Regions from separate parts of the Clostridium sp. NSJ-145 genome, predicted to be linked through region 2. Evidence: a T-box and tRNA genes for the amino acid it is inferred to sense, from the RefSeq annotation. Region 2 holds a T-box; the other regions hold tRNA genes.

Region 1 (8,465 bases), on a different contig from region 2:
TTAAATATGAATTTACATTTAATTTATTGGAAATTTATATCATATAATTTTAGCGTATGATATAATTAAAAATAAAATATTTTTGTAAATTAGGAGAGTGATTATTTTTGGACACGAGTCTCATATGGCAGATAGGAATACTAATAATTTTGCTTATCATGTCAGGATTTTTTTCAATGTCAGAAACAGCACTAATGTCTTTAAGTAAAATTAGGATAAGGCATATGGTGGAAGAGGGAGTAAAGGGGGCTAAGCTAGTTGAGAAACTAACGGAAGACCCAAATAGGCTTTTAGGAGCGATACTTATAGGAAATAACGTCGTAAATATAGGTGCATCTGCGCTTGCAACTACTATTGCCACGAAAATATTTGGTTCGGCAGGAGCAGGAATTGCAACAGGTGTAATGACTATATTAGTACTTATTTTCGGGGAAATAACTCCAAAGTCTATAGCAAAGCAAAAATCTGAAAAGGTTGCTTTAAAGGTAAGCAAGATAATCAATGTGATTGTTAAAATACTAAAACCTTTTATAGGTATTTTTACTGCTATATCTTCAATATTTATAAGATTATTTGGCGGAGATCCAAAGGCAAGTGAACCATTTATAACAGAAGAAGAATTAAGAACCATGGTTGGTGTTAGTGAAGAGGAAGGTGTATTAGAAGATGTTGAAAAAGAAATGATTTTCAATGTTTTTGATTTTGCCGATGCTCATGTAAAAGACGTAATGGTTCAAAGAGTAGATGTAATAGCTGTGGATATAGATGCAAGCTATGAAGAAGTTTTAGATATAATAAAGACTGAACAATTCTCAAGAATACCGGTATATAATCAAACCATTGATGATATTGTGGGAATATTAAATGTAAAAGACTTAATTATGGCTGAAAAAAATTCAAAACCTTTTAAGGTATCTGATTACATGAGAGAGCCATATTATACTTTTGAATTTAAGAAGATAAAAGAACTTTTCAAAGAAATGAAGAAGACTAGAAATCATATATCAGTAGTATTAGATGAGTATGGTGGAACTGTTGGAATAGTTACTATAGAAGATTTAATAGAAGAAGTCTTTGGCGATATAGAAGACGAGTATGATGATTATGAAAAAGAAATAGAAGTAATTAAAGAAGATGAGTTTGTAGTTGATGGAAGTGCAAGACTAGATGATATAAGTGAACTTATAGGTGTTAATATGGAATCAGAAGAATTTGATTCCGTTGGAGGCTTAGTCATTGGAGAATTAGGAAGATTCCCAGAGCAAAATGAAGAGGTTCAATTAAACAATATAAGGTTCGTAGTAGAAGAAGTAGATAAAAACAGAATCAAGAAAGTTAGAATATATACTTAAATTAAATAAAGTGCGAGCTAAGGCTCACAAGTGAAAAGTCGACTTCGTCGAGGTGAAAAGGCTACTATGTAGCAGGGAAAAGTTAACTATGTTAAGGGGAAATGCTACTATAGTAGCAGAAAAAAGTATTTCACCTCGTTAGAGATCCTTTCTCTATTGACGTAGGCAATATTTTTCCCGCAGCTTCAGCTGACTTTTTCTCTTTGACGAAGTCAAACTTTTCAACAAAGTGCTTTGCACTTTATTTTTATGGTGATTTTATGAATTTTATGGATTTAGCATTAGATGAAGCACAAAAGGCATATGATTTAGGAGAAGTTCCTGTTGGAGCTGTTATTGTTAAAGATGGAGAAGTTATAGCTAAAGCATGTAATATGAAAGAAGCAATGAAGTTATCTACAGCTCATGCTGAGGTTTTAGCAATAGAAGAGGCCAGTAAAGCTATAGGTGACTGGAGATTAAATGGATGTGATATGTATGTTACGTTGGAACCTTGTGCGATGTGTGCTGCGGCAATAGCTCATTCTAGAATATCTAATTTGTATATAGGGACTTTTAACATTGATATGGGTGCTTGTGGAACTGTGATTAATCTTTTAGATTATGATATATTTAATAGTAGAGTTAATACTAATTGGTGTTATGATAAAAGGTGTAGTGATATGCTTACTAAATTTTTTGATACACGAAGAAAGAATAAAAAATAGAGAGGAGTTGATTATGTGAATCCAGTTGCTTTTGAAATTGCTGGAATGCAAATTAGATGGTATGGAATAATTATCGCTTGTGGTGTTTTAGCAGCTTTTGGAGTTACATATATAACTGCAAAGAAGAAAGAATTAAATTTTGATATTATTATCGACGGATTTTTATGGAGTTTTCCTTTAGCTATAATAGGGGCTAGGGTATATTATGTTGCCTTTGAATTTGAAAATTATCATTCAATATGGGATATGATTAATATTAGAAATGGTGGAATAGCTATTCATGGTGGACTTATTGCTGGATTATTAACAGCTTATATATTTACTAGAGTAAAGAAAGTTAATTTCTTTGAATACATCGATGTTGTAATGCCAGGAGTAATATTAGCACAAGCTATTGGAAGATGGGGAAATTTCATGAACCAAGAAGCTCATGGTGGACCGGTTACAGAACAATTTATAAGTAAGTTTCCTCAATTCATTCAACAAGGAATGCTTATAAATGGAACTTATTATCATCCAACATTTTTATATGAATCTATATGGGATTTATTAGTTTTTGCAATACTTATTTATATTTTATATAAGAAAAAGCAACAACATGGTATTGTTTTGGGAAGTTATATGATACTTTACTCTGTTGGAAGGTTCTTTATAGAAGGATTAAGAACTGATAGTTTAATGTTTTTTGGTTTAAGAATAGCCCAAATAGTTAGTTTAACTGGAATATTGTTAGGTATAGTAGTTATAATTTTTGCTTGTAAGAAAAAAACTAAAAAATAGGATTAATTTACATGATTAGCATAAAGAGCATTATATATAAATATATTTATGTATAAATGCTCTTTTGTTATATAAAAATGAAATGTAATGGGCAATATAGAAGAAGATAATTAGGTTGACCTTTTTTAAGTTGTATGTTAACATATGTGTATAATTAGATAACGTGTCAAAACGTTAAAGTCTAGAGGAATTTATTCTAGTAATTATGGAGAGATGTCCGAGTGGTCGAAGGAGCACGCCTGGAACGCGTGTATAGGGGAAACTCTATCGTGGGTTCAAATCCCACTCTCTCCGCCATAGCCGTGCTAGATGGGGAGTCAGCGGTGCCCTGTAACCTGCAATCCGCTATAGCAGGATTGAATTCCTCACCTAGGCTTTAGTCTATATGGTCTGCCCCTATGCAAGTGATGTTGAGGGTGGGGTCCCACGCGACTTAAGACTATGAACCTCGTCAGGTCCGGAAGGAAGCAGCGATAAGTAGCCCCTGAGTGTGACGTGGATAAATCTAGCCTGAGTTAACTACATAGGTAACGCATATAGATTACTGCCGAAGTGAGGTGCACGGTTTTCATTAAACCTTTCTATAGGAAAGGCTTTTTTAATGTTTAAGAAAGTTATTTGAAATTAAGAATTTGACTATAAATTCTTGAATCTAAGAGATAATAGAAAAATTAATATATATTATCTTTTTATAAAATTTGGTTACTCTTCAATAGGATTAACAATATAGGACAAAAAACAATAGGACAGGAAAATAGGGACATTTCTTCTTACTCAAGAAATATCCCTATTTTTCTATGCTTTTTTATTTTTCTAAGTTTATAAACTGATAGTTTATATTGCTTTTTTCATCAGTGAATATTTCTGATTCAAAAGTAATGTTCCAGTTATTATAATCTATTTCAGGGAAAGTGGTATCTCCTTCGAAGTTTTTAAAAACTTTTGTTAAGTAGATTTTATCCACAGAATTAATAAACTGATTATAGATTTCTCCTCCGCCAATTATAAACACTTCCACAGGAGAATTTTTAAAATTGTTGATAATATCGTTGATATTGTGGATAACTTCTACAGAAGGATTATCCACAGTGTAATTTTTATCTCTTGTCAATATTATGTGTTTCCTGTTAGGGAGAACCCCTGGTAATGATTCAAATGTTTTTCTACCCATAACTATTGTATTACCAGAAGTAATTTTTTTAAATCTCTTTAAATCGTCAGATATATGCCATAAAAGTTTATTATCTCCACCTATAACATTATTCTGTGCAATGGCAACTATTAAACTAATCATAATTATATCCCCAATTCAAATTTTAGTTGTGGTTTAACTGGCTCATAATCTACCATTTCAAAATCATCGATTGTGAAGTCATAGAAGTTTGTTTTACCTTCTTTAAGTATTAACTTAGGTTGTTTATCACTAGGTGTTCTAGAGATTAATTCTTTAGCCTGTTCTATATGTCTATCATAAATATGTAGGTTATCTACAACGTGCATAAATACTCCAGGCTTTAATCCAACGTGTCTAGCTACCATCATCATTAACGCTACATATTGAACTTTGTTAACATGACCTGCAACACAATAATCAGAACTTCTTTGATGAAGGGTTACATCAAGGAATTCTCCTCTAACAGACCACACAGTAAGAAAAGCACAAGGATGTAATCCTTCAGTTTCTTCGAAATCTGAATATTGATATAAATCTATAATATGTCTTCTAGTGTAAGGTTCATTTTTTAATCCTTTTAGTAATTTGTTCATTAGATCATATTTTCTAACAGTAGCACCATATCTTTGGCCTATTGTATTAGAGTTATTTACTTCCCAGTCTCTCCACCACATAATTCCGTATTTTTCTTCTAATACTGATAAGTCATTGCTTTGGTCTTGATATATCCATAGAATTTCTTTGATAGCTGATTTCCATGCTGTAGGTCTTAAAGTAGTAATAGGAAGTTCTTCTTTAGATATATCGTACTTTTCAACAACTTGGTTTATATATAGTGTATGAGCAGGAGTCCCATCTTTATATTTAGGTCTTATTTTGTGACCTTCTGTACTTGTTCCGTTTGTAAGAATTTCGTTTAATGTATTTTTAAATAATTCATCTGTTTTTGATATAAAGTTTTTAGTCATAGGTTCACCTCGAAAATCTATTTTAATATCATTATAGCATAGTTAATATTAAGAATAATTATTAATAAACAAATATAAAAAGAAACACAAAAAGTTAATTTAATAACATAAACTTGGATATAAATAACATTATAATGTTAAAAAAATAACTATAAAAATTTGAGATAAGAAAGATTGTATGCATAAAAATTAATAATTATGCATATGGGCTTTTTGCTATCTGTTAATGTTTTTTAAGACTAGTTTTAAATAAAGTAGATGTTTAAATTTTGGATTAGGGAAAAATCTTTAACTATTAATAAATATTGGGTATAATAAAAGTAGATTAAATAGAGATAAAATGAGGTGAATCCCTTGGCATATACTGCTTTATATAGAGAATGGAGACCTAAAACGTTTTATGATGTAGTAGGGCAAGAACATATTACAACTACATTAAAAAATCAAATTTTAAATAATAGAATAGCTCATGCGTATCTTTTTTGTGGAACAAGAGGTACAGGAAAGACATCAACTGCGAAGGTTTTTGCAAAAGCGTTAAATTGTTTAAATCCTAAAGATGGAGAGCCTTGTAATGAATGTGAAATGTGTAAAAAGATAAATGAGGGGTTAGCAATAGATGTTACAGAATTAGATGCAGCTTCAAATAATGGGGTAGATAAGATTAGAGATATTATAGATGATGTTAAATATCCACCTCAAGAAACTAGATTTAAGGTATATATAATGGACGAGGTTCATATGCTTTCAGCTGGGGCTGTTAATGCTTTCTTAAAAACATTAGAAGAACCACCAAGTAACGTAATATTTATTTTGGCAACAACAGATCCTCAGAAACTTCCTATAACTATCCTTTCAAGATGTCAAAGATTTGATTTTAAGAGAATAAGTAATAGTGATATAACAGATAGACTTAGAAAGATAGTTACAGAACAAGGTGTTATGGCTGACGATAAAAGTTTGAACTTAATTGCAAGAATTTCTGATGGAGCAATGAGAGATTCTTTAAGTATATTAGATCAAGCAATTTCTATGGGAAATGGGAATGTTCAATATGACACTTTAATAGGTATGCTAGGCCTAGTAACAAATGAGCATTTATTTAATTTAACAAATGCTATTATTCAGAGAAGTGTTGAGAAGGCTATAGGAGTAATAGAGGATGTAGTTTTTTCAGGAAAAGACATTTATTTGTTTATAAAAGATTTAATATCTCATTATAGAAATTTACTTATGGCAAAAGTAACTAATAATCCAGAAGAAGTATTAGATATGTCAGAAGAAAATATAGCACTTATCAAAGAGCAGTCTGCAAGATTAAGAGCTGAAGAAATAATGAGATGTATAAGAATACTTCAAGAAGCTGAGGGAAATGCAAAATTAAGCAAACAAGCAAGATTATATTTAGAATTGGCTATAATAAAAATGTGTAAAATAGAATATGATACATCTAATGAAGTAATATTATCAAGATTAAATAAATTAGAAGAAAATTTAAAGAGTGGTAATATTAAAGTTGTGGCAACTGAAGGTGTCAAAAGTGAAATAGCAAATACAAAGCAAATTGTTGCTAATAAAGCAGTTAACAAACAACTTAGTTCTACTTCTCAGAATATTCAAGGTGGAAATAGTAATTCTACATTAAGTATTAATGACGTTCAAAAGGCTTGGAAAGATATATTAGATAGATTTAAGGCTAGAAGAGCTATGATAATATATGCTTCTATATTAACTGGAAGACCTGTAGCTTGCTCAAAGGGAATAGTAACTATTCAATTTGATAGTGATTATAAGTTAAGTAAAGATAGATTAGATAAGGCTGAATACAAAAGCGTGATTAATGATATATTCTCAGAAGTATTAAGAGAAGAGGTTAAAGTTAATTTTATTGTAGAAGAAGAAAATAAAGGTGAAAAGCGTACAGAAGATATATTAGTAGAAACATTTGGCGCAGATTTGGTTGATATTATAGATGAATAAGAGTCATTTAGAATTATATTTTTAGATTATCGCTTATAGTAAAATATTTTAAAATAATATATAATAAAGAATATATTTTTATTTCAAGGAGGATATGTTATGGCAAGAGGTGGATTCCCAGGTGGTTTCGGTGGAGGAAACATAAATAACCTAATGAAGCAAGCTCAAAAGCTTCAAAAAGAAATGGCTCAAGCTCAACAAGAGTTAGAAGAAAAAGAATTCGAAGCTTCAGTTGGAGGCGGAGCTGTATTAGTTAAAGTTAATGGTAAGAAGGAAGTTCTTTCAATAAAAATTAAAGAAGAAGTAGTAGATCCAGATGACGTAGAAATGTTAGAAGATTTAGTACTTAGCGCAGTTAATGAAGCATTAAAGAAAGCTGAAGAAGAAACAGCTAACAAAATGGGTAAATTAACTGGTGGAATGAATATACCGGGAATGTTTTAATATATATTAGAGGCATACAAAGTAAAATCTTTGTATGCCTTATAAATTAAGTGAGACTCAAAATCTGCGATTTTGTTAATCGAACTTACTCCTATGAACGTAGTGAATAGTGAGTTTCATTTAGATTCAAAATCTAGGATTTTGTTAATCGAACTTAACTGAAAGTTAAAATTTATGATTTAAAACAAAGGAAGGAGGAGTAATATGGACTTTTATCCAGTTGCCATAGAAAAATTAATTGAAGAATTTGCAAAGTTGCCAAGCATTGGTCAAAAGACTGCTCAAAGGTTAACATTACATATATTAAATTTGCCAGAAGAAGAGGTAAAAGAATTTGCAGATGCATTAGTTAAGGCTAGAGGAACAATAAAATATTGTTCTATATGTGGAAACTTTACAGATAAAGATCCTTGTGCAATATGTTCAAATCCAAGCAGAGATAAGAATGTCATATGTGTAGTGGAGCAACCAAAGGATATAATGACTATGGAGAAGGTTAAAGAGTTTAACGGAAGTTATCATGTTCTTCATGGAAATCTTTCTCCAATGCAAGGAAGAGGGCCACAAGATATAAAATTAAGAGAACTTGTTGCAAGAATGAGTGCTGATGTAAAAGAGGTTATAATAGCTACTAACCCTAATGTAGAAGGTGAAGCTACTGCTATGTATATATCAAGAATACTTAAACCTTTAGATATTAAGGTTACAAGAATAGCATCTGGTCTACCGGTTGGTGGGGACTTAGAGTACGCTGATGAAGTTACACTTTCAAAAGCACTAGAAGGAAGAAAAGAAATATAGAAGTACTTAGAATATAAAAGTTGAAACAATATATATAATTAAGCACTGACTTGATAATATAAGAATTTTTATCATTTATCTCATAAAAATTACTAAAGGATTAGAACTAGCTTAGGCTCAGAAAAGTAAAATTTTTTAACGTAATTTTTATTACATAAATAATAAAGTTCTAGATAATATCCAGTGATAAGTTTACATATATATATTATTTCAACTTTATTTTTATAGGTATATTATGAAGCTGAAAATTCATTTAGGG
Region 2 (4,345 bases):
TTAACATTCTAGGAGGAGCAACAACAGTATTATTTAAAGTGTGTGCAAAGTATTTTCCATTTTCTCCATTTACACGAATCTTTAATCTTCTAGCTTGAGCATCTCCTAAATTTGAACAGCTTCCTACTTCGAAGTATTTCTTTTGTCTTGGAGACCATGCTTCAACGTCTATAGACTTAACCTTAAGGTCTGCTAAATCTCCTGAACAACATTCTAATGTTCTAACTGGAACATCTAATGAACGGAATAATTCTACTGTATATTTCCATAGCTTTTCGAACCATTCTTTACTTTCTTCTGGTTTACAAACAACTATCATTTCTTGTTTCTCAAATTGGTGTATTCTATATACTCCTCTTTCTTCAATACCGTGAGCACCTTTTTCTTTTCTGAAACATGGTGAATAACTAGTTAATGTTTGAGGAAGAGAATCTTCTTTTATTATAGTATCTATAAATTTACCTATCATTGAGTGCTCACTAGTACCTATAAGGTATAAGTCTTCACCTTCAATTTTGTACATCATAGATTCCATTTCAGCAAAGCTCATAACACCAGTAACAACTTCACTACGAATCATAAAAGGTGGTATACAGTAAGTAAATCCTTTGTTTATCATGAAATCTCTAGCATAAGAAAGTATTCCTGATTGTAATCTTGCTATATTACCCATTAAGTAATAGAATCCATTACCAGCAACTTTTCTAGCGCTATCTAAATCAATACCATTTAACTTTTCCATTATTTCAGTATGATAAGGAATTTCAAATTCAGGAACTACAGGCTCACCAAACTTTTCTACTTCAACATTTTCGCTATCATCTTTTCCTATTGGAACAGTTGGATCAATAATATTAGGAATAACTAACATTATTTCTCTTATTTTTTCTTGTAATTCAGTTTCTTTAACTTCTAATTCAGCAAGACGAGCTGCTTGTTCGTTAACTTTTGCTTTTAACTCTTCAGCCTCTTCTCTTTTTCCTTGCCCCATTAATGCACCTATTTGCTTAGAAATTGTCTTTCTATTAGATCTTAATGAATCAGCTTCTTGTTGTGTTGCTCTACTTTCAGCATCTAATGCAATTACTTCATCAACTAAAGGAAGTTTCTTATCTTGAAACTTATTCTTGATGTTTTGTTTAACTATTTCTGGATTTTCTCTTAAAAATTTTAAATCTAACATTTTGTCCTCCAATTATTTAATTAATAAATTCATATGAAATTTCTAGGTTAATACAAAGAATTCTCAATAAAGTTTCATCTTTATTCTTAACTACTAATTATTCATTTATAAAAAAAGAGCCTTATCCTCCCTATACAAGGGACGAAAGACTCCGTGTTGCCACCCTAATTGATAGTAGTAATATATAAAAACATACTTCTATCCACTTAAATAATTTAACGGAATTACACCGTACTGCTCATCACAGTCCCTCCAAGGTGGATTCATAAAATATAGTTATCAGTTTACACCAACCACTGACTCTCTTAAAACATCTATCTTATTACTAGCCTTTTCAACGGTTTATTTATTCATTTATTTATCTTAAATATATTATAACATCCTATATTTTGTCAATAGATATGTACTATCTATTATTATACCATATTTTTCTGACTTTATGCTTCTTTAATATTTCTACTACAAACTATATCAATACCTGTATTTAAAACATTTTTACATATTATACTTCCTAGCTTAATAGGAACACTTACATAAATTCTACTTAATACTTTAGATATTTCTATCCATAAACTCTTATCTACTTCTTCACTGCTTTTTACTGGCACTACCTTATATTTATTATTACCTTTTACTCTTACCACTGAAGTAAATATAGCTTTATTCTCCATGACACCCTCCACTAAATACCTTCAAATTCCTTTATTCTTCCTGATATTATTTTAGAATCCTTTGAATCATCTACTATATCTGTTATATTTTTGCCTAACTCTCTAGCTAAAATACTTACTATCTTTTCATTACAGTAAGCTCCATGACAACTGCCAAATCCAGCTCCGGTTCTTCTCTTTACTCCCTTAACAGTTCTTGCACCAAGAGGCCTTCTTATAGAGTCAACAATCTCACCTTCAGTAACATTGTTACAAAGACATATCATTTTGCCATATCTATTATCTACCTTAATTACTTCATTTATTTCATCTTTATTCATCTCTCTGAATTTATAAGATTCTCTTCTTTTATCTATAAAATGCTTCTTTTGACTACACTTTAATGTATTAGTCAACGTATCACATAACATCTTAGCTATAGCAGGTGCTAAGGTAATTTTTCCATAATGAGTTCCTGTAACACTTATAAATCCTCTATCTATTCTACTATCATCTACTACAATAGAATCTTTATCATAACTTTCCCTAAATAGATTATTTATACTATTCTTATCTAGATCTTTAAGAAGCTTTGTAGCATAAGATATATTATCATCTAAACTAGTCTTTTCAATACTTTTAATTCCTATTAAAGAGCCTCCATTTAAAACTGGTGTAGATACAACAAAAGTATCCTTATCAAAAGTCTTAGTTATTATTCTAGATAATTTATTTTTATAACTATCATCAACTAATATATAGCTCATATTTTTGAAAGTGTTCTCATTTTTTAATTCGTCCTTTTCTTGAACTACTCCACTTTCATTTATAAACATCTCATTAGCAATAGTATTTATAACAACTCTACAAGTAAACTTGTTTTTATTAGTTATAACTTTAAATCCTTTAGCTATATTCATAATATTCAATACTTCTTCTTCTAATCTAAATATAACTCCATTATCAGAAGCTACTTCAGCATAAGATAAAGCTAAATCGTATGGTGCTACTAATGCTACATTTTGTGAATATAAACCTTTCTTTATTCCTGGATTTATATTAGGCTCTATTTTATATACTTCATCACTGTCAATAAGGTGAACGCCATCAATACCTCTTTTAATAGCCCTCTCATACATTTCCTTTAGCTTAATTACACCATTATCATCATCTACTACCCTTAAACCACCAATACGCTTAAAAGGCACATTAAATTTTCCGCATAAATCCTCTAATAATATATTACCTATATATTCTAACCCAGCCATAACATTATTAGATGTCTCTGAACCATCATAAACTATTGCGCTATTAACAAAAGATATATCATCTGCTATATCATACTCTTTTTCAATTACAGCTATATTTAAATTATATTTTGATAATTCATAAGCAGCTGCACACCCAATTATGCCCCCACCTAAAACTAAAACATCATAATCCATATAAATTCTCCCTAATTATAAAGTAAGTCCATTTTCTTTTAATTCTTTTTTTATTAATTCCATATTTTCTTTAGTATCTACAGACACTGTATGGAGATGAACTCCATTTGTTAATGAAGATAGCGGAGCACTATCTGATAATTCAAATGTGTTTTTAAATCTATTTAAATCATTAAGATTCTTAATCATTAACAAACCTTTAATTTCACCATATATAGGATGTTCTACTATAACATCTTCTATAATTCCACCATATTTAATTACAATCTCTAATTCTTTTATCATTTCATCTTTATTATGATTTACTGCTATTATTGCTCTTACTCTACTACCATTATCATCATTAAACATATAACCATCTGGAGTTGCTATTATATTATTTCCTTTTGCTCTTAAAATAGCTATATCTTTAACTATTATTTGTCTAGTTACATCAAATTTCGTTGCTAGTTCAACTCCCTTTACAGGAGCTTTTTCTTTAAGTAATAATTCAACTATTGCTTCTCTTCTATTATTCGCAATCATATTTCACCTCATAAGTTAATTCTTATTATCACTTTCTCTTATTAAATCTAATAATTCATTACTTATTTTCTTATTACTATGATGATATCTAATACTGTCTAAAAACTCTTTGTCATAAGTCTTAAATTCCTTCAATATATCAGCACCTTTTTGTGCATGATTATAATATATATCTATTTGTTTTATGCTATTGTATTTTTTTATTTTCCCTTTAGTTAATTTATTTAATAAAACTAATGCAGATTTTTCTACCAAGTTTAACCCAAATTCACCCTTACCTACATCATGCAATAAAGCTGCTTTAGCAATTCTATTAGTATTTAAGGAAATATTTTTTTTCTTACATATATCTAAAGCATCTTTACAAACACGTATAGAATGATGCTTTTCATTATGGTTTAATTTATTAAATAATTTCATTTCATCTTTATCTAAATATTTATTTACATACTCTGTATCTATTTTCTTAAAATATGATCCTGCTGCCCATACGAATTGTTTAACTCTATATAACGCCATACATTTTCACCTTTACTTTAACA
Region 3 (8,465 bases), on a different contig from region 2:
GCTTGTGCTTTCAAACTGTTTAGCTCTTTGGAATAAAACCTTTAAGTTTGCCTGTCTTAACTTACCATTAGGCATTGCTCCAACATATCCGTAATAAGCTGTATCCATATATAGATACCATATAAATTCATCTATTGGAGTGTATACTGATTTTTCTCTCCATACATTTAAGTTATCTATAATAGATATACACTTTTCTTTTAACTCTTTATTAGCTTCTATATTTCCTTCTGAAACTTCTTTTATAATTTCATAAAAATATAAATCTTTATTTAATAATCTTAAATCACTTAACTCTTCAGCTGAAAACCCTACTATTGGCGATCTTAATACTGCTATCATAGGGACATCTTGAAGTGGATTATCTATTATCTTTAATAAAGACATTATTGTTCTTATTTCTATAGACTCAAAATAACCACTACCTGTATCTGCATACACTGGTATTCCTTCATTCCCTAGCTCTTCTAAAAATATTTCTGACCAATTTTTCGTAGCTCTAAGTAAGATAACAATATCTTTATACTTTATATTTCTATATTCATTAGTATCTTTATCAAATACTTTAAAAGTTTTTCCATCTTTTTCAGTAAACAACTCTTTTATTCTTTTACTTATAATCTTAGCTTCTAGGGCTATAGAATCAACATCTTCTTCCTCTTCAACCTTTTCCCCATCTTCTCTTTCTTCTATTACCTCAACTTCTTCAACCTTAGCAATTCCTGACTTATCTAATATATGTAGTTCGATTTCTCCACCTACAACAGTATCTAAATCAGTATTTTCCTTATAGCTAGCACCTAAATTTAATGCTTCTTCATCTGTATATTCAAGCTCACCAACTATAGTAGACATAACCATCTTAAATATATAATTTGAGCCGCTAATTACTTCCTCTCTACTACGGAAATTTTTATATAATTGAATCTTTCTATCTCTACCGCCTTCTTCAAGAGGATACCTATTATATTTATCTAAGAATAGTTCTGGTTTAGCTTGCCTAAATCTATATATACTTTGTTTTACATCTCCAACCATAAATACATTAGGTTCATCTAAATTTTTTCTAGAAACTAAATCTATTATGGTCTCTTGAACATTATTAGAATCTTGATATTCATCTACTAAAACCTCATCAAAATACTCTCTAAAATGTTCTGCAACTTGTGAAGGAATTACATTGCCATCTTCATCTTTATCTATTAATATTTTTAAGCATAGGTGCTCTAAATCGTTAAAGTCTAAAAGATTCTTATCTCTCTTCCTTTGAGTAAATCTCTCGCCAAACTCTAATGTTATATTAGCTAAAGTTTTCATACATGGATAAACTCTCTTTATACCTTCTAATGCTTCTTCAGGCGTAAAAGTAAAACTATCCTCTATAAGCTTTGCAAGCTTCTTCTTTATCGAATCTCTTATGCCTTTAACTGTGGCTTGAGCATTTTCATCTGATACTTTATTTTTTCTTACTACTGGAATTCTACCAAAGCTTATTAGTTTAAAAGCTTTATACATTTCTTCTAATCCACCATTTAGAGAAGCATACGCATTATCTAAATAAGATAGCTCTGTAGTAAATGTCTCTATATACGGTTCTAAGCCATCTGTTTCTTTTATTATTTCGATAGCTTTATTCATCATATTTATAAAGCCATTTAACTCTACACCTAAATTACTTCTTAATACATTAATCCACTCGGTTTTATCTAAATCAGCAACTGTCTCTATATTAAATTCTTCTGCCTTTTCACTAAGCCATTTTTCTGGCCAAGGCCCACTCATTGAAAAGCTATATAATCTTAAAATCATATCTTTTAATTTTTCATCATCTCTTGAACCACTATAAGATTCAACTAAAGTTTTAAAATTATCGTCATCATTTTCATATAATTCTTCAAAAAGCTCTTCAATTATTTCATTTTTCATAAGAGTACATTCTGTATCATCTGCAATTCTAAAGCTTGGGTCTAAATCTATAGTATAGAAATAGTTTTTAATTACATCTAAACAAAAGGAATGCATAGTAGTAATATTTGCTCTACTTAAAAGAGTTAATTGTTTTTGAAGACTTTTAGAGTCCGGTCTATCTTCTAATTTTTTAGATATAGCATTTGCTATTCTCTCTCTCATCTCTGCAGCTGCTGCACTTGTAAATGTAACCACTAATAACTTATCTATATCTACTGGATTTTCTTCATTTGTGATTATTTGAATTATTCTTTCTACTAATACAGCTGTTTTTCCTGAACCAGCCGCCGCTGCTACTAACAAGTTACATCTTCTTGTATATATTGCTTCCGACTGTTCTTTAGTCCATTTAGTCTCTCCCATAACTCTACTATTCCTCCTTCTGAACCTTTTCTTCTATTGCTTCCCATACTTCTTCTTTATTCTTCTTAACTATTATTCTATACTTATTATCCTTTATTGAAGTATCAAACTGACATATAGATGAGTAATCACAATAGTCACAATATGTAACCTTTGATGATTTACAAGGTTCTATCTTAACATCTCCACTTAGCATATCTTCACATAGTTCTACCATCTTGTCATTGACATATTTTCTTAATATATCAAACTGCTCTTCAGATATTACAGAACTACTATTTGAAAAGCTTCCATCTTTATTAAACTTAGCAGGAATTATTAATGAATAAGTCTCCATAGTATTATCCATAGCTCTAACTAAATCAGCATCTTTTAAGATTAAGCCATTCATCTTTAGCTTTTTAAGAACTTCATCCTTTATCTCATCCTCTGATAGTGATTTTTTAGACTTTATTATAGGGTCATCTATTCTGAAATAAAGAATTGCTCCTGGCATACACTGCTTACTAAGAATCTTCTTAGAGTTTCTTAATATTGCATCTAAATAAACTAAAAGCTGTATTTGAAGTCCATAATATAATTCACTTAAATCAAAACTCTTTGAGCCAGTCTTATAATCTACTATTCTTATATATGTTTCTCCATCTAGCTCAACTTTGTCAATTCTATCTACTCTACCTTTTAAATAAACACTTTCATTAGATGGTAGCTTTAATTCTATTGGGTCTGAATCTTTAAAATCTCCAAAATCAAATTCATTTTTAAATATTTCAAATTCTCCTCTTCTCATTTGCTCTGAAATAACTGTAACGGATTTAGTTATTGTCTTTTTAAATCTTTCTGAGAAATACATGTATTTTTTATTACTATTTAAAATTGAATTAGATTCATTCTTAAGCTTCGTATCTACTAATTCATTTACTATATCTCTACATTTATCCTTAGATAGTTCAGACCATAGCATATGTTCTTTCTTTATCTTGTTTGTAAACTGATCTAAGATTTCATGCATAAATGAACCTAAGTCAGGTGCTGAAAACTCATAAACCTTTCTATCTTTAGCCTTTAATCCATACTGAACATAATAGCTAAATGGACATTGAGCATATTTCTCTAACCTAGATACACTAAATATAAGCCTTCCGTTATCATTACTATATAATTTTTTGATTTTTTCTCTTGGAATCTTTTCAGCTAAATTTGAGTATTTTAATCCTTTAAAGATGATATCAGCTCTCTTAGCAAAATCATCATTCTTCTCAAACCACTTATATGCTTGTAGCCAATACTCTTCTATTTTTTCCTTTTCACATTCTCTTCTTAAAGCTCCAACAAGTTCATTAAATGTTGGTATTGGTGCTGTTATCTTATAATACTCATCACCATTTAAACCTTCATTATAAAGTTCACTTTCTTCTTTTAGACCTTTAAAAATCTTCTTTATTCTAGGAATAACTATAGATGGTCTTAAGGACTTTCCTTCAAAATCAGCCATAGGGTAAGTTATCATTAAATATTCTGATGCAATAGTTAATGCTGTATAAACCATAAACTGTTCTTCAAAAACTCTACTTCTTGTATCTGAAGCTAACTCTATTCCTAGTTCTCTTAACTCAATTCTATCCCTATCAGACAATATACCTTCATCTTTATTTGTAGAAGGTAATACACCATCATTTACTCCTACAATATATAAAGCCTTTACATCTCTACCTTTTATTCTTGCTATATCACCTATATTAACCTGGTCTAAGGCCATTGGAATTACACCAACTTCTTGCTCTTCAAAGCCAGTTCTAAGGATTCTTGTAAAAGTATTTATATCTAATACTTCATCCCCTAATACTTCAACAGCTTGATCTAAGATATCCATAACTATAGATGGTACTTGTTCATATTCCTTTATCTTATCTTGTAATCCAATACTATTGAAATTTTCAAGCCATTCTTCCATAGTTTCTAAAGCTTTTATATCTAATAAGAATTCATATATAGCTTCACAGTATTTTCTTACTGTAACATCATTTTTTATTTTTTTAGATAAAACCATTATTGGCTCTCTTATTTCCTCCATAATATCAGCCATTTGCTTTTCTTCATCAGACATTTCCTCTGCATTAGCTTCATACAAATCTCTAGTCCACTTAAAGCCCTTTATCCCATTCGCTAATATATAATTTTCTAGTCTATCAATAAGATATTGGTCTAATTTTATAAGGCCACTTTTAACATACTTAAATACACTTTCATAAGACCAATTTGATATTATAACTTCTAAAGCTGATATTATTAAAACAACTAAAGGATTATCTAATATCTCTCTCTTTTTATCTAAGAAAAATGGAATATCATATTCATTTAAAATAACAGTTGCTATTTTCTCATAACTATCTATATCCCTACAAACAACGGCTATGTCTCTATACCTATATCCCTTATCTCTAACAAGTTTAAGTATGTCTTGAGCTACATATTCAATTTCACTGTAATTATTATTTGCTTTATATATTCTTATATCTTTACACTTGCCTGTAAAAGTTCTAAAAGGATAAGAAAAGAAATGTCTTTCAAGATGCTTTAATTCTTCACTATCTTTAAATCTATAAGGAGATTTTTTATTTAAATTTATAGGTTCCATATACGATATATTATTTTCTTTCATACCTTTAAGAATCCTATTTTCAGTATTCTTTATAACATCAAAAATATCTGTATCATCTTCACTAGATAATTCTAAATTATCAGTACATAAAGTTATATTCACTGTTTTACACTTTTTAGCTAACAATAATATTACTTCTAATTGTTGTGGAGTAAATGTTGTAAATTCATCAACCCATATTTCAGCTCCATCATATAAACTACACTCTTTTAATTTATCAGCAAGGATTGTTAATACATCTTCTCCATCAATATATTTTCTATGTAAAGTCTCATTAAAGTTAGTATAAATATCCACTAAATCACTTATCTTCTCTTTTAAATCTTTATCTTCTATACTTTCTTGTTTTTCATGTAAAATTTCCTCGGAAATATTATACTTTTTAAATTCAGTGATTGTTTTAGATACTGTGCTTATAAATCCTTGTTGCTTACTTATTCTATTAAAGTATTTAAGGTCATCACCTTTTTCTTTTAAAAGCTTATAAATAAGCATGTTTTTACCCGAATCACTAACTATCTTATTTGTCCTTCCACCACATTCATCAAAAACTCTATTAGCCATTCTTTTAAAGCTTAAAACCTCAGCTCTAAGTAATGCTCTTTCTCCTATTTCACTTAATAACTTTTTTTCACTTTGAAATGTATACTGCTCTGGAACAAGGAGAATTAACTTATTATCATCATCATTGTCTATCTTTTTTCTTATCTGATCTAAGCAGAACTTACTTTTTCCAGTACCTGCTCTACCAAATATAAATCTAATACTCATAAATAACTCCTTTTAATCTTATATTTTAATACTTTCCTAACCTTCACTAAACTAACCAATTTATATATTTATTTTACTATAAAAAAGAGCAAGGTATAAACCTTGCTCCTTATTATATATAATATTATTTTTCTGTTATTGCTAACGCCGCAGCTCCTAGTACTCCCGCTTGTCCTCCAAGCTTAGCTTTTTCTATTGAACAGTTTTCTGCAAATACACTTAGGCATCTTTCTGCAACTACTTTCTTAACAGTTTCAAGAACTATATCTCCACCGTTAATTACTCCACCACCCATAACAACTTTTTCTGGGTCTAAGTGGCTCATTACATTTCCTACTGTAATTCCTAAGTAATATAAAGCACTGTCTAATATTCTCTTAGCTTCTGCATCTCCTTCAGCAGCCTCTATAAATACTTCCTTAGCTGTAACATTATTATATTTCTTTAAAGAAGTAACTACTTTACTAGCAACAGCTTCCTTTGCTCTCTTTCCTATTGCAGTACCTGAAGCAAAGCTTTCTGCACATCCAACATTTCCACAACCACATCTTGGACCTTCTTTGCTTACAGTCATATGACCTACTTCTAAAGCATTAGCTGTATTTCCTCTATATAATTTTCCATTGATGATTGCTCCACCACCGATTCCAGTACTTACAGTTATATAAACCATATTTTCAGTACCTTTTCCAGCACCAAACATAAACTCTGCTAATGTAGCAACATTTGCATCATTATCTAAATAAGTTGGTAAATCATATCTTTCCTTTAAAACATTAACTATTTCAAAATTTTTAAATGGTAAATTAGATGTTTCAATTATTATCCCTTTTTTAGCATCTAAAGGTCCTGGTGAGCCTATTCCGATAGCTTTTATTAAATCTTTATCTACCCCAGCTATAACAGAATCTATAGTGTTTATAATTCTTCCAGCAACTGCTTCTTCGCCTTCTTCAGCAAGAGTTTCAACTATTTTTTCGTTTATTATATTTCCTTCTAAATCTACTAGAGCTGTGTATATTTTAGTCCCACCTAAATCTACACCTACAACATATTTTTTTTCCATATAATATCCCCTCCACTTAATTTACACTTTAATAATTTTAAGTATACCATTTTAACATTACGTTTACAATTGTTAGTATAATCCTTTAGTAAAATTTATAATAACTTTTTTGGACACAAAAAAAACAGCATCTTATTAGATGCTGCTTGGCGGAGAACAAGAGATTCGAACTCTCGCACCGGTTTAACCCAGCCTACTCCCTTAGCAGGGGAGCCTCTTTAGCCACTTGAGTAATTCTCCACTTTTGGCGGAGAGAGTGGGATTCGAACCCACGGTACGCTCACACGCACGCCGGTTTTCAAGACCGGTGCCTTAAACCAACTCGACCATCTCTCCGTGTTACAAGAATTATTATATCAGCGGTATTTTATACTGTCAACATATTTTTTATATTTTTTTATATTTTTTTTCACATAATTTTTATCATATTGATAACATTAACAATTGTAATGTTAATCTTCAAGATTTTAAACAAAACTAACTTTTATATAACAAGTCTTGTTCTCAATTGATAATTATAATTGAGAATAAACTCTTGTTTTAATAAGGATTTTATATTATTATTTAAATATCAATTGAAATTAATTTATCGGAGGTTTATATGAATACTCGATTTGACGAGGCTAATAAAGTCACTATGCTCTCCATTCTATGGAATGTAATATTAACTATAATAAAAATATTTGCTGGTATTTTAGGTAGATCTAGTTCAATGATTGCTGATGCAATGCATTCAGCATCAGATATAATAAGCTCCATAGGAGTTTTGATAGGAAATAAGATATCAAAAACTCCAAATGATAAAGGTCATAATTATGGTCATGAAAAAGCCGAAACTCTAGTTTCATTTTTGCTTTCAATTTTACTAATATATGTTTCACTTAAAATAGGTTTTAATGGAGTTAAATCATTGTTTCACTTAGATCAAGTTAAAATTCCAACTATTTTACCTCTAATAGTATCAGTTATTTCTATAGCTATAAAAGAATATCAATATAGAATAACTATTAAAGTAGCTAAAAAAATTAACTCACCATCATTGAAAGCCGATGCTTGGCATCATAGATCAGATGCATTATCTTCTATTGCAGCTTTTATAGGAATTGGTGGTTCAATGTTAGGTTTTAAAGCATTAGATCCTATTGCTGCTATAGTAGTTGCACTTTTTGTTGCTAAAGTTGGTTTTGATATATTTAAAGATTCAGCTAATGAGCTTATGGATTGTTCTATAAGTGAGGAAGAAGAATCTAAAATAATTGAAATAGCTAAAGAAACTGATGGAGTTATTCACTTAGGTGAGCTTAAATCTAGAAAGCATGGAGCTATGGCATATTTAGATTTAACTATTTGCGTTGATAAAAATCTAACTGTTTTTGAAGGCCATGAAATAGCTAATAATTTAGAAAAATGTTTACTTGAAAAGATGAATTTTATAAAAGGTATAACTGTTCACGTTGAACCTTGTATAAATTGCAATGATACTATTTGCTTAAAATAATATTAAAATAATAGAAGGGGCTGTATCAAAAAAAAATTGATATTTGCCGATAAAGAAAAGGAAGTTCGAATTTGAACTTCCTTTTTTGCGCATAGTAATAATATGAAAAACTTCACAAAAAATGTGATTCCTATGCA

The links. A T-box is a leader RNA that pairs with one kind of tRNA and senses whether it is charged. The one in region 2 lies ahead of serS (serine--tRNA ligase), so its partner is inferred to be a tRNA-Ser.
Region 1: it has a tRNA-Ser gene. The T-box ahead of serS (serine--tRNA ligase) is inferred to sense a tRNA for this amino acid. The anticodon was not compared.
Region 3: it has a tRNA-Ser gene. The T-box ahead of serS (serine--tRNA ligase) is inferred to sense a tRNA for this amino acid. The anticodon was not compared.

The regions. Positions count from the first base shown of each region.
Region 1 covers NZ_JAJNOS010000015.1:73,105-81,569, forward strand. The annotation lists gene LQE93_RS13475 (HlyC/CorC family transporter) at 108-1,352, shown strand; gene LQE93_RS13480 (nucleoside deaminase) at 1,613-2,059, shown strand; gene lgt (prolipoprotein diacylglyceryl transferase) at 2,075-2,839, shown strand; tRNA gene LQE93_RS13490 (tRNA-Ser) at 3,047-3,136, shown strand; RNA gene ffs (signal recognition particle sRNA large type) at 3,140-3,404, shown strand; gene LQE93_RS13500 (dihydrofolate reductase) at 3,645-4,133, opposite strand; gene LQE93_RS13505 (thymidylate synthase) at 4,136-4,981, opposite strand; gene dnaX (DNA polymerase III subunit gamma/tau) at 5,336-6,961, shown strand; gene LQE93_RS13515 (YbaB/EbfC family nucleoid-associated protein) at 7,061-7,405, shown strand; gene recR (recombination mediator RecR) at 7,610-8,206, shown strand.
Region 2 covers NZ_JAJNOS010000034.1:200-4,544, reverse strand. The annotation lists gene serS (serine--tRNA ligase) at 1-1,183, opposite strand, end outside; T-box leader at 1,318-1,530, opposite strand; gene LQE93_RS16445 (DUF1667 domain-containing protein) at 1,621-1,854, opposite strand; gene LQE93_RS16440 (NAD(P)/FAD-dependent oxidoreductase) at 1,866-3,278, opposite strand; gene LQE93_RS16435 (transcription repressor NadR) at 3,294-3,803, opposite strand; gene LQE93_RS16430 (HD domain-containing protein) at 3,819-4,322, opposite strand.
Region 3 covers NZ_JAJNOS010000019.1:19-8,483, reverse strand. The annotation lists gene addA (helicase-exonuclease AddAB subunit AddA) at 1-2,331, opposite strand, end outside; gene addB (helicase-exonuclease AddAB subunit AddB) at 2,339-5,764, opposite strand; gene LQE93_RS14655 (ROK family protein) at 5,889-6,830, opposite strand; tRNA gene LQE93_RS14650 (tRNA-Ser) at 6,978-7,070, opposite strand; tRNA gene LQE93_RS14645 (tRNA-Ser) at 7,076-7,166, opposite strand; gene LQE93_RS14640 (cation diffusion facilitator family transporter) at 7,432-8,328, shown strand.